DNA from 2 places in the Flagellimonas baculiformis genome. Region 1 is predicted to be linked to the other one. Evidence: riboswitches for the same ligand, from Rfam matches in the RefSeq annotation. Region 1 holds a riboswitch; the other holds the start of a gene.

Region 1 (6,621 bases):
GGCCAACCCCACAAAGGCTATGGGTCCGGCAAAAGCCGTAATGCCACCTGCCAATAAACCGGTTGCGATGATGATGATGAACCGGGACCGTTTCAGGGAAACCCCCAAGCTTTGTGCATAGCGCTCCCCCAAAAGAAAGGCGTTCAATGGTTTCAATGAAATGATGCTGAGCAGGATGCCCATCAAAACGATGCCCGTCAACAAAAGGATTTGCTGTGTATTCAGGTTGCCCACACTTCCGAAGGACCAAAAAATGAACCGTTGGAGGTTTTCTGCACTGGAAAAATAGGCCAGGACACTCACGATTGCGGAGGTGATGCTGCCGAACATCAACCCAATGATCAAAAGGGCCATGGTGTCCTTCACCCGTTGCGCAACCACCATCACCACGGCCAATACCAAAAAACTGCCGATGCTGGCAGCAAGGGCCAAGGAAACATCGCCCAAAAAGGACAATGAACCCATTCCAACGAGCAATGAGGTTCCCATAAGCAAGAGTGCGGCCCCTAAACTGGCCCCAGAACTGATGCCCAGTACAAAAGGCCCTGCCAATGGGTTACGGAAGAGGGTCTGCATCAAAAGTCCGCTCAGTGAAAGCCCCCCGCCCACCAAAATGGAGGTGAACGCCTTGGGCACCCGAAAGTCCCAGATGATGTAGTTCCAGGTATCCACTTGGGCAGCGGTGCCCGAAAGAATGGAAACCACTTCGGAAAACGGAATGTTAACCGACCCAGAACTGATGTTCAGCAGCCATGCGAGTATCAAAGCAATGCCCAATAGGACAAAGGAAAGGCGATATGGTGCTGCTCCCTGCATTTACTGTAACGGCTTGATGAATCGGAGTTCATGATCGGGCAGCAACCCAGGGTGCAAAATGGTGATGAGGTCCTTTAGGACCAGATCGGGCCGTTGAGGGGCCAGTTCATAAAAAACAAGTCCTCCTTGGGCCCCTTTTTCAATGGCGTTGGAATAAATCTTCTTTTGGGTGAAGGCCTTAAACTGTTTATGGTGCACGTTCACACTTTCGAGTTCTTCATATGATGTTTGTGATGATGGATTGAGCCAAAAATCGGCCTGTTGGGCCTTTTCCAAAACCGATTCCAAACTCAGACCGATACTTCCCGTTTCTTTAGTGTCGGCCCAAAGATAGTTGGCATTGGCATCGTTCAGGAACTGGGCCATCCAGCTTTGTCCCCCGGCCACATACCAAACATCCTTGTAGAGCCCGCCGGTGAGCACGGTAGGCTTTTCTGTTGCTTTTTGGGCCAATTGTTTGGCCTGCTGATAGGATGTTTCGATTTCCTTGAAAATACGGTCCGCTTGCTGCTCCTTCTGAAAAAAAGGGGCAAAAAACTTGATCCATTCGGCTTTGCCCAGCGGCGTCTGTTCCACCCAATCTCCGTTATAAACTACGGCAATACCTGCATTTAGTAGCGTTTCGTAACCTTTGTTGGTGTCGTTTATCCCAAAGCCCATCACCACTTCGGGTTTCATGGCCAGGGCAATCTCGGTATTGATGCTTTCGTTCATGCCCAGCTCCTTGATCTGACCATTCTCCACCAGTTCCCTGGCTTTGGGCGATGAGATAAAATCTGTATTGGGAAAGCCGACCACCATATCCAGTTCGTCCAATGCTTCCAAGGAAGGGATATGGGTAGTGGAGGTGACTACCATTTTTTCCACGGGCGTACCCACTATGGCATCGTATGCATCCCTAGGAAAGGTCATGGCCGCCAATTTTTCCTTGGGGACCAGTGCGTAGGTGAACGACTGCTGTGCTCCGGGCCATGGGGCCGTGACCTCTATAATGGTGACATCATTGTCCGTATGTACGGTAAACCCTTTGGCATGCCTGATGTTTTGGTCTTGTTTGATAGGGGTTTCGGCTATGGGAACCTTCTTTTCGCCACACCCGATGAGGGTCAAAAAGGCGAGTATGCCTCCTATGTAAATTGATTTTTTCCGCATGACTCCAAAAGTAAGATTATTTGACTTTTGCAGAAAAAGAATGAACGGAATGATTACTTTCGCGCTGAATTTAGGTTCGTGCAGGACATTTTTCCTGTACGATTAAAAGGGAATCCGGTGCAAATCCGGAGCTGTTCCCGCAACTGTAAGTTTGTGCCCCATAAAGGCACCCCGAAGGGATGTTGTTTTCTTCGATACCACTGTCCACAAAACGGATGGGAAGGTAAAGCAACATAAAAACGAGCCAGGAGACCTGCCCAATTCAAACAAACAATGTTAAACTTTCGGGATAAAAGTTTACGTATGGAAACCATACTATGCTCCCGTTTATTCACGTAAACGAAATGAAAAAAAATCATTTTTGGTTATTGGCCGCCCTATTGGCGGGCAAGGGACTTCTTGCGCAAAACACACCGCAGGATTCCTTGAAAGTGCAACAACTGGACGAGGTTGTTGTGAGCGATTCAAAATTTGAACTGAAACGAGAAAATTCAGGAAAGACGGTAATCCAGATCACCGCAAAAGAACTGGAAAGCAGCCAAGGTAAGACGGTTGCCGAGATCATCAACACCAAGAGCGGTATTGAGATTGCCGGTAGCCGTGGCCGCGACGGGGATGTTTTGGGCGTTTATGCCCGTGGTGGCCGGGGAAAACAGGTCTTGGTGATCATCGATGGGGTGAGGGTGTCCGACCCCTCCACATTTTCGGCAGAGTACGACCTACGATTGCTTTCACCCACAAATATTGCGTCGATAGAGATCATCAAAGGGGCGGCAAGCACCTTGTACGGGACCAATGCAGCTACGGCCGTGATCAACATCACCACCAAAAGAAGTTCCCAAAAGGACATTTCTGGCAGTTTCAGCACCACTATCGGTACCAACCAGACCGCAGAGGACCAGAACTATGACCTGGGAAGCATCAGCAATGCGGTGAATGTGAATGGCACCTTGAACAAGTTCAATTATGCAGTAGATTTTTCCAATCGATACAAAAGTGGATTGTCCGCAGCGGTGACACCGGACAATGAAGAGGATGTGTTTTCACACTATAGTACCAATGTGAGGCTGGGCTATCAGTTATCCAAAGATTTTGAGGTGTCGGTCTATGGCAACCAGACCAAGTTCAGCAACGAATACGATGCATCGAACGCAGACGCCCCGAACATCGGGAGAAACGAACAGGAAAGGGTGGGGGTTTCCTCTTCCTTTGCGTATGGAAAAGGTTCTTTGCACCTCAATGCGGCTCTTACCGATTATGAGACCAACTCCCAGGACACCTATGGTGAAAGTGTTTCTGAGGGAAGCAATTGGGTGTTGGACCTCTATAACAAATATGTTTTCGGAGAGCAGTTGCATACCATACTTGGAGTGAATTACATCAAGGATGAAGCTGTCTTTTCTGAAGATGTGGATTTCACCATTGTGGATCCCTATGCGAATGTGGTCTATGTTTCCGATTTTGGGTTGAACCTGAATGCGGGAATTCGTTTGAACAACCATTCGGGGTATGGAAACCATGTGGTGTACAACGTCAATCCGTCCTATGTGTTCCAGACCTCGAACGGATATGTGAAATTGCTCGGTTCGTATGCCACTTCATACATTACGCCCAACCTGACCCAATTGTTTGGGGCATTTGGCGGAAATCCTGATCTGGAACCCGAGGAAAACAGGACCATAGAAGGAGGACTTGAATTCAAAGTGAACGACAGGTTGCGGCTCAGCACGCTTTATTTTGACCGAAACGAAAAGAATGCCATTGGGTATGATGTCAATTTTATGAGCATCAACATTGCTGATGAGATCGATGCGAATGGAGTGGAAGTGGAAGCCGTATGGTTTCCTTTTGATGCCCTGACCGTAGATGCCAACTATACGTTTACGGAACGCAAAGGGGACAACGCCATTCGTATTCCCAAGCACAAGGCCAATGTGAGCTTGGGATATCAATTGAGCGAGAAAACGAATGTATCGTTGAGCTATGCCTACACGGGGCAACGGTTTGATACCGACTTTGTAAGTTTTACGGATATTGAGTTGGATTCCTTCTCATTGGTAAACCTGTATCTGGGACACGAGTTGATTTCGAACAAACTCAATGTGTTTTTGGCAGCGGACAATTTATTGAACGAGGATTACACGGAAATCATTGGATTTACCACCCGGGGACGAAATTTTCGGGTAGGGATGAACCTTAACCTGTAAAAAGAAAAAGCGGCCTTTGGCCGCTTTTTTTTATTTGATTTGGATGTCCAAAGGTTTGTCCAGATACATATGGTCTTTCAAAGGAGTATGTAGTCTCGATGATGTAAAGGATTCGGCTGCCATTTCAACCGTAAAATCCATTTTGGCAGATCCTCCTGAAATTTCTTGTAGTGCACGTGCCAATAGCGGTTCGTTCACATCGCCCAACACTCCAAGGTTGGTCAAATCCTCGCTGAGGGCAATATCCGGAACCAATCCAGTGGTGTAATCGGAAAAACCATCGGCGTTTTCGTTACGTCCAACCAAAGGTTGGAGCCCCCAACTATTGTCAGGGTTGATTCGGTTCTCACGGCTACTGTTATAGATAAAGGCATTGTCTGGATCATCCACCAAAGTGATGGAAAATTCATTTTTTCCGCTAGTGGTCTCACCAATATGGATGACTTCCATATAGGGGGCCAATCCATTCATGACCAGTTCGCTGGCAGAGGCCGAATCCCCTGTGGCGATAACGAATACTCTGTTCAAGTTCAAGGTGTTGATGCTGCTTGCACCAGTGGTATTGGCAAAATAATCCGTAAGATCTTCCTCGTCGAACTCCGCCTGGATCTTATCGTTCCAACGTTGTTTGATATAAACATCGTTGGTGTCGGTGCCATAAATCATACTCGACAGCAAGCGGGAAGTATTCACGGAACCTCCAGGATTATAGCGCATGTCCAACACCAATTCGGTGGCTCCTTCTGCTTTAAATTGGGCAAAGGCCGCATTGAGCTGTTCGTCAAAGCTGCTCAGGAATCGGTTGTACATCAGATAGGCTACCTTGGTACCGTTCACATCCAATGTTTCAGCAATCAAAATGGGGTCTTCTACTTGATTCTCGATCTTGGTAAGCATAACTTCTTTGGAACTGTCGGAAATCGTATTATCAGATACTGTCGCCATTCCTAAGGTATAGTTGCTATTGTCACCAAAGAGCAGGTTTCGATAATTGCTAACGGTAAGTTGAACCCCATCAACCCTTGTAAAAAACTCACCTCTTTGGATATCCTTGGTAGCAGCATCCGAATCAGGCCAAATATATAGTACAAAACCAAACACATTGTCTGTATCCCCGATAAGTCCCAATCCAAATTCCAAACCATTGCTTTGGGATATGCCGGAAAGACTATTTACTAAATCATTGTAGTCTTCCTCTTCAAAACTGAAACGATCAATTGCAGCTTCATTGCCAACTATCCTTGTATGTTTGTTGCAGATACTGTAAAAAAAGTTTTCTGGATCTGTATTGGCCTCCAAAAAAGCGGTGTACTCTGCATCCGAAGAAAAGCGGTCATCTGCTAGGTCGGCCACGTCCCCTTGCCAAAAATACCATAGGTTCATGGCTTGCCACATAAAGTTCTGGGCAGCGACATCCGCGTCGGGATCAGGGTTGGGAGTAGGCCCGTTCTTGATTCCGTCATCATCACTACAGGCCGTAAAGGCCATGGTAACACCCAATAAAAGAAGAATATATTTTTTCATAGCTTAATTTTACAAAGTTCCTCAATTTTCATTCCAATTCGATACAGAGGTTAGAATAGGGGCTTGGAACGTATGTTGAAATATAAAGAATCACTATGCAAAATAGGCACATAAAAGGAGATTACAAATTTTTTGTAACAAATTTCGATATGCGTCGTCGTGATAATGTAGGTCGATAAGTAAGGCCCAAAACAACTGACAACCAAATGAAACAGACAGAATTTTTGAACGTGGTGATGCCCTTTAAGGACAAACTCTACCGACTGGCCAAACGCCTGTTGGTGTCCAGGGAGGAAGCGGAAGATGCCACACAGGAAATTTTGCTGAAGCTATGGGCCAAAAACGAGTCCATGGGAGAGTACAAAAATGTGGAGGCCTTTGCCATGACCATGACCAAGAACTTTTGTTTGGACCGATTGAAATCCAAACAGGCGGGCAACCTAAAGTTGGTGCACAGCAATTACAGCGACGAGAACATCTCGCTACAGCGCCAACTGGAAGCCGAGGACAGTGTGGGATGGATGGAGCGGATCATGAAGGAACTGCCCGAACAGCAAAAAATGGTGTTGCAGCTACGCGATGTGGAGCAATACGAATTTGAGGAAATATGTGACCTGTTGGACATGAAACCCACCGCGGTGCGGGTGGCGCTGTCCAGGGCAAGAAAAACAGTAAGGGAAGAATTGATAAAAAAACACAGCTATGGAATTGGATAACATAGAAAAATTAATGGAAAAGTATTTCGAGGCCACGACCACCGTAGCCGAGGAACGGAAACTTAGGGAATACTTCTCGCAGGATGATGTGGCCACACACTTGCAGCAGTACCGCCCCATGTTCAACTACTTTTCCAGTGCCAAGGAAGAAAAGTACACCAAGCAGGTACCATTAAAACCTAGAGTAAACTATTACAAGTGGCTAT
Region 2 (6,621 bases), on a different contig from region 1:
GAAAAAGGCGGGATGTGTGACCACGGTCCCCATTACCCATGCAACCCCTGCCGGCTTTTGCGTCAACCAAAAATCCAGGAACGACCAAGAGGCCATCGCCGAAAAATACTTGGATCTTGGTTTTGATGTGATGATGGGCGGGGGCAACGAATATTTCTCGTCGGATAAGCGCAAAGATGGAAAAGATATGTACGTCGCCTTCGAGAACAAAGGATATTACGTGGCCCGGACCAGAAATGAAATGACAGCTGCCCCGAAGGGAAAATCCGTATTAGGGGTTTTTGGGGACAATGGGCTTCCTTACGCCAAGGATCGGGAAAACAATAAAGAACTACAGGAAAATACGCCCAGTTTGGCCGAAATGACCCAAAAGGCCATTGAAAACCTAAAGGACAGTGCCAAAGGATTTGTGCTCCAAGTAGAAGGCGGCAAAGTGGATTGGGCCGCCCATGCCAATGATATTGCAGGGTTGATCTATGATCAGGTCGCTTTTGATGAAGCCGTTCAAGTGGCCATGGATTTTGCGGAAAAGGACGGGGAGACCTTGGTGATCATCACTACAGATCATGGAAATGCCAATCCAGGTGTCATTTATGGGAAATATGCCAATGACCATTTTGATTCCATCCAAAACTACAAACACACCAACGAGTGGATTTTGAACGGCATTGGCAAGGAAACATCGGTAAGCAGCATAAAGGAACGTGTGGAATATGCCAACGGATTTGCCTTGACGGACGGGGAAGCCAATACACTTTTAGGTTATTACGATTCCCTCAATGCCGAGGATGGCCTGTACAATCCAAAGCATTTGCCCTTTGGTGCTTTGGCGGAAATCCAAAAACAGCACAACTCGGTGGGTTGGATCAGCATGCAGCATTCGGCCGATTATGTGGAGCTGGCCATGTACGGCCCTGGAAGCCAATTGTTGAAACCTTTTGTGAAAAATACCGAACTGCACTATCTCATGCTCGAAGCCGCAGAGGTAGAGAATACTTTTTAAAGACGATTTCAAAATAAAATCGAACGGATATTTTTGACCCGGTACAAAGTTCACGATAGTTTATCAGCAAAATCACATTCTTAAAACAGTTTTGAAACAAAAAAACGATGCGTTTCCGCATCGTTCTTTATTCCATGTCTTAAAAAGGTGGTGTTTATGCCTCGCAACTGGTGCACTCTTTCTTTTGCTTGAACTTCTGTGCGGCATTCATACTGTGCTGATAGTACAAAGACTTCAGTCCCAGTTTCCATGCCGTTACGTGGATTTTGTTGATGTCCTTCGTGGGCATGTCGGGGTGCACGATGATGTTTACCGATTGCCCTTGGTCAATATGGTTCTGTCTGTTGGCCGCTTGGTACACGATGTCCAACTGGTCCAACTCGGAATAGGTCTTGAACACTGCCTTCTCCTCTTCGGTCAAAAACTCCAAGTGCTGCACAGATCCATCCATATCGCGAATGCTCTTCCAGACCTCAGCGTTGTTTTGTCCTTTCTCCTCCAATAGGTCCATCAGATAAGGATTCTTGATGGTCACCTTGATCTTTGCAATGTCCTTCACGTAACAATTGCTCCAAATAGGCTCTATTCCCTGGGACACTTGGCCCAAGATAAACGCTGAGGAAGTGGTGGGCGCAATGGCGTTCAAGGTCGTGTTCCTTCTGCCATAGCCTTTCAATACTTCAGGTTCGCCAAAACGTTCGGCCAATTCTTCGGATGCCTTGTAGGAACGCTCCTTGATGGCCTTGAATATTTCATTGTTCAGGTTGTATGCCTCCTGGCTATCAAAAGCAAGGCGCTTTGACTGCAAGAGGGAGTGCCAGCCCAAGGCACCTAGGCCCAAGGCACGGTTTTCCTTGGCAAAGTTATAGGCCCTTTCCATAAAGAGGAAGGTCTGCCTGTCATCACGATCGGAAGAATCCCTGTAGGCTTCCAATTTTTCGATGAATTCGGTGATCACCGCATCCAAGAAATAGACCATGGTCTCCACGGCATCGGTATTTTTCCATTTGTCGTAATGCAACAAATTGATACTGGAAAGCACGCAGACAAAGGACCAATTGTCGTTGGAGGGCAACATGATCTCCGTGCAAAGGTTACTGGCATAGATACGATGGTCTTTGTCCCTGTACACATCCACGGCGCCATCGTTGGCATTGTCGGAGAAGAATACGTAGGGATACCCCATTTCTCCCCTTCTCTGGAGCACTTTTGCCCAAACGACCCGCTTGTCTTCATCACCGGCTATCATTTCCTCCATCCATTGGTTGGTCACGGTGACCCCATGGGTCAATTGTTGGATCGGGTTTCCTTCGGTCCCTATTTCCAAGAATTCCATGATGTCCTTGTGGTCTATGGGCAGGTAGGGCGAAAAGCGGCCGCGACGCACGGAACCTTGGCTCACCACATCCACCATGGACTCGAACAATTGCATGATATGGACCGCTCCGGAAGCCTGTCCGTTGTTCTTCACAGGGGCGCCCCTGTGCCTGATCTTTCCAAAATAGCCGGACGTTCCCCCACCCAATTTGGACATCATGCCCACTTCGGATTGGGTGTAGAGGATGTTCCCCATATCGTCATCGATGTGTGACCCAAAACAGCTGATGGGCAATCCCCTTCTTTTTCCAAAATTGGACCAAACGGGCGATGCCAAGGAGAAAAATCCTTCGGACATGTAATGGTAGAACTTGTCCGCATAGCCGGGTATCTGTAAAATATGTTCGGCCCTCTCCGCAATCTCACGGATACGACCCTCTGGGGTTGCCCCTTCAGTGAGGTAGCCCGACCCCAAAAAACTGCGGCTGTATTCATTCAGCCATTCAAAGCCTTTGTCCTCCTCTTTGGTCTTGAGTTTGGCCAAGGCATCCTTTCTGGCATTTACAAGTTCTTGGGTCTTGTTGTCTTTGATCTGCTCCGTGATCTGTGGGGATGGGGTCTTGTTCTCCATAATTAAAAAAGGTCGTCGCTGGTTATACTTTGTGTTCTCTTGCTATAGTTGATGGATCTTTTTACAAAAAAGTCTCCGTGTTTTGTTCCTATGATCTCGTCATCGAACCATTCGGTCTGTGCCAATAGTTTTTGATCGACATCGAATATTTTGGCAATGCCTATGCTTTCCAAGGAATTGTTGAATCGATTCTTGATGAACTCGTTCACCACGGCCTTCGGCAAAAAGTCGAGTTCCCCTTCCTCAAAGATCCAATCCACGATCTTGCTCTCCGATTGGAAAGCCTCTTCGCATAGTTCCTGGATCATGGTCTTGTACTCCTGATCGAACCACTCTGGGCGTTCCTTTTTGATGATATTGATCACATCGATCCCGAAATCCCCATGGATCTGCTCTTCTTTTGAAGTGGCCTCGACCACATTGGAAATTCCCTTGAGCATGTTCTTATGCTTGTTGAACGCCATGATGATCAAGAACTGGGAGAAGAGGGAAACGTGCTCAATGAACAGGGAGAAAAGCAAAATGGACTCCGCATATTCCCTGTTGTTCTCGCTCTTGGCATTTTTAAGGGCGGTCTCCAAATACTGCACCCGTTTCATGATAACAGGTTTTTTCTTGAGGTTCTCAAACTCGTTGTTCAGACCCAATATCTCCAACAAATGGGAATAGGCATCATGGTGCCTCACCTCGCTCTCGGCAAAGGTGGCCCCAACGGATCCTATCTCTGGCTTGGGCATGCGGTGGTAAATATCCCCCCAAAAGGTCTTTACCGCCACTTCTATCTGGGAAATGGCCAACATGGTGTTCTTGATGGCACTTTTTTCAACTTCGTTCAGGCCAGATTTGAAATCCTGGATGTCGCTGGTAAAGTTGAACTCGGTATGGATCCAGTACGAGTGCCTGATCGCTGGCACATATTCGTACAATTGGGGATACTCGTAGGGCTTCAGGTTGATGCGCTTTTCGAAAATGTCCGTTTGGCGCATTTGGGCCCTTTTGTTCCTATAAATAATGTATGCTTTGGCCACGTCATGGAACTCACTGTTCATGAGTTCGTTCTCCACCACATCCTGTACCTCTTCCACGGTCGGCACATACTGTTCGTCCCTGCTCTTTCGTTCCAACAAAGTACGTTGTACGTTGTCGGCAATGGTCTGCGCATCACTGATCTGCCCATGGTCCACGGCGGTCATGGCTTTCAGAATGGCATTTGTAATTTTGTGTAAATCAAATGTTTGGGTACTAAAATCTCTTTTAGTGATATGAGAAATATGCATTTGGAAAACTTTTTGGAGTTGCACGAAATAGCTCGATTGTAAAATTCATATTTTCTTTACTTGGATTTTACATTGACCCCATCAGGTTCTCAACACTTTTATCAACATTCCCATTTTTGGGGCCAAAAAATCACTGTTACAAACCTAAAAACTGGGCTTTTCGGAAAAGCTGACAAGTGTCATCCGACCATAGGATTTTTTCCACAAAAAACACAGCAAATGCAATTGAAAGGAATATTGCCTACTTTTACAGCCATAAGTTCTTTACTTAATTTCTTTATCAAAACGATAAGGGTTTCCGACACAGGTCGGGATTAAAAGGGAATCGTGTGTAAATCACGAGCTGACGCGCAACTGTAAGTCCGATCCCATTTGGGATAGCATGTTTTTGCCATAAGAGCCATTGTCCAAAAGGATGAGAAGGCGGCAAAAATCGGACAAGCCAGGATACCTGCCCATATCGTTCCTACGTTGTAGGATTTTGACGGTGCCTTCGCGTACAGGGCAGGTCGGACGTTTGAACCTTACCGGGAACCCCTCGGCAAATTCCTTCTGCGTTCTTCTTGTTTTAAGGCATTGCGAAGTTGAGCTAAGGAGCTTTTATCTAATTGTTCAATTTTATAAAAGCTTTAGCAATGAAAACAAGCAATTTGGGCTATCCGAGGATCGGGGCCCACCGTGAGCTGAAAAGGGCTTGCGAAAAGTATTGGGCCGGAAAGATCTCCTTGGAGGACCTACTCGAGACCGGAAAGAGCATCCGAACGGAAAACTGGAAACTCCAACAGGAAAAGGACATCGACCTGATCCCCTCCAACGATTTTTCATTTTACGACCAAGTTCTGGACACCACGCTGATGGTGGGTGCCATTCCAGAACGGTACAAAAACGCACAAGAATCCCATAAAAATCCAGTGGACCTCTATTTTGCCATGGCAAGGGGGCTACAAAAAGAGGGGGTGGATGTCATCGCCATGGAAATGACCAAATGGTTCGACACCAACTACCATTACATTGTCCCAGAATTTGAAAAGGACCAACAATTCGAAATACTTTCCACAAAGATCATCGATGAATTCAATGAAGCAAAGGCTCTGGGCATCCATACGAAACCTGTGCTCTTGGGCCCTGTCACCTATCTGCTGTTGGGCAAGGAAAAGGAAGAGGGTTTCCATAGGCTCGACCTCTTGCCCAAACTGCTTCCTGTTTACCATATCCTTTTTGAAAAATTGGAGAAAGCTGGGGCCACTTGGATCCAAATGGACGAACCTGTTCTAGCCACAGATCTGACGGCCGAGGAACAAGAGGCCATTTCCAAAGTATATCAGGGAATAGCCGAGAAGTTCCCTTCATTAAAAATTCTGTTGGCCAGCTATTTTGAAGGTTTTGGGGACAATCTTGACACGGTGCTGTCCTTACCTGTCTGCGCCCTGCACCTGGACCTGAAACGAAGCCCCGATCAATTGAACGAAGTTTTGGAATCTGGAAAGCTTGGAGAAAAAACATCCCTATCATTGGGCGTGGTGGACGGTCGCAATGTGTGGAAAAATGATTTTGCCGCATCATTGGAATACATCCGCAGGGCAAAAAAACAATTGGGCGAAGACCGAGTGATCATCTCCCCGTCCTGTTCGCTCTTGCACGTGCCCAATGATCTGGATCTGGAAACCAATGAAAAGACACTTCCAAAGGAAGTGAAGGACTGGATGGCCTTTGCCAAACAGAAACTGGAGGAGCTCCAAAGCCTCCAAACCCTTTCAGGAAACCCGGAACACTTCTCCCACCCACTCTTTAAGGACAATTTGGCCTCTATGGAAAAAAGGAAAAATGCTGCATTGATCCATAAACCCGAGGTAAAGCACCGAGTGGAACACCTCAGCGAGAGTGATTTCCAAAGGACATCTCCTTTTGAAAAGAGAAAAGTGCTTCAGGCAACGCATTTAAAACTCCCGCTCTTCCCCACAACGACCATTGGCTCCTTCCCCCAGACCCCTGAGGTGAGGCAGGCCCGATCGCTGTTCAAGAAAGGGGATCTCAACGAACAGAAATACATCGATTTTCTAAAAAAGGAGACCGAAAAGGCGATACACTTTCAAGAAGAGATTGGTCTTGATGTGCCCGTTCATGGCGAATTTGAGCGCAACGACATGGTGGAATATTTCGGTGAACAACTGGAAGGCTTTGTCTTTACCCAAAATGGGTGGGTACAGAGTTATGGCTCCCGTTGCGTGAAACCTCCCGTCATTTTCGGGGATGTATCAAGACCCAAGCCCATGACGGTGTTCTGGACCGCCTTTGCACAATCGTTGACGGAAAAACCCGTAAAAGGCATGCTCACAGGACCGGTCACCATTCTGCAATGGTCGTATGTACGGGACGACCAAGCCCGTTCCACA

Evidence for each region. A riboswitch is a leader RNA that binds a small molecule or an ion and turns the genes downstream of it on or off. The one in region 1 is predicted to bind cobalamin.
Region 2: it holds a riboswitch for cobalamin, as region 1 does, so the genes downstream of both, metE (5-methyltetrahydropteroyltriglutamate--homocysteine S-methyltransferase) here and SD450_RS10065 (TonB-dependent receptor plug domain-containing protein) in region 1, are expected to answer to the same signal.

The regions. Positions count from the first base shown of each region.
Region 1 covers NZ_JAUZVW010000006.1:22,004-28,624, reverse strand. Annotated here, with positions in the region: gene SD450_RS10075 (iron ABC transporter permease) at 1-816, opposite strand, end outside; gene SD450_RS10070 (ABC transporter substrate-binding protein) at 817-1,968, opposite strand; cobalamin riboswitch at 2,024-2,243, shown strand; gene SD450_RS10065 (TonB-dependent receptor plug domain-containing protein) at 2,313-4,175, shown strand; gene SD450_RS10060 (S41 family peptidase) at 4,206-5,699, opposite strand; gene SD450_RS10055 (RNA polymerase sigma factor) at 5,906-6,415, shown strand; gene SD450_RS10050 (hypothetical protein) at 6,402-6,621, shown strand, end outside.
Region 2 covers NZ_JAUZVW010000002.1:467,770-474,390, reverse strand. Annotated here, with positions in the region: gene SD450_RS04880 (alkaline phosphatase) at 1-1,003, shown strand, start outside; gene SD450_RS04875 (ribonucleoside-diphosphate reductase subunit alpha) at 1,158-2,951, opposite strand; gene SD450_RS04870 (ribonucleotide-diphosphate reductase subunit beta) at 2,954-4,228, opposite strand; cobalamin riboswitch at 4,504-4,701, shown strand; gene metE (5-methyltetrahydropteroyltriglutamate--homocysteine S-methyltransferase) at 4,864-6,621, shown strand, end outside.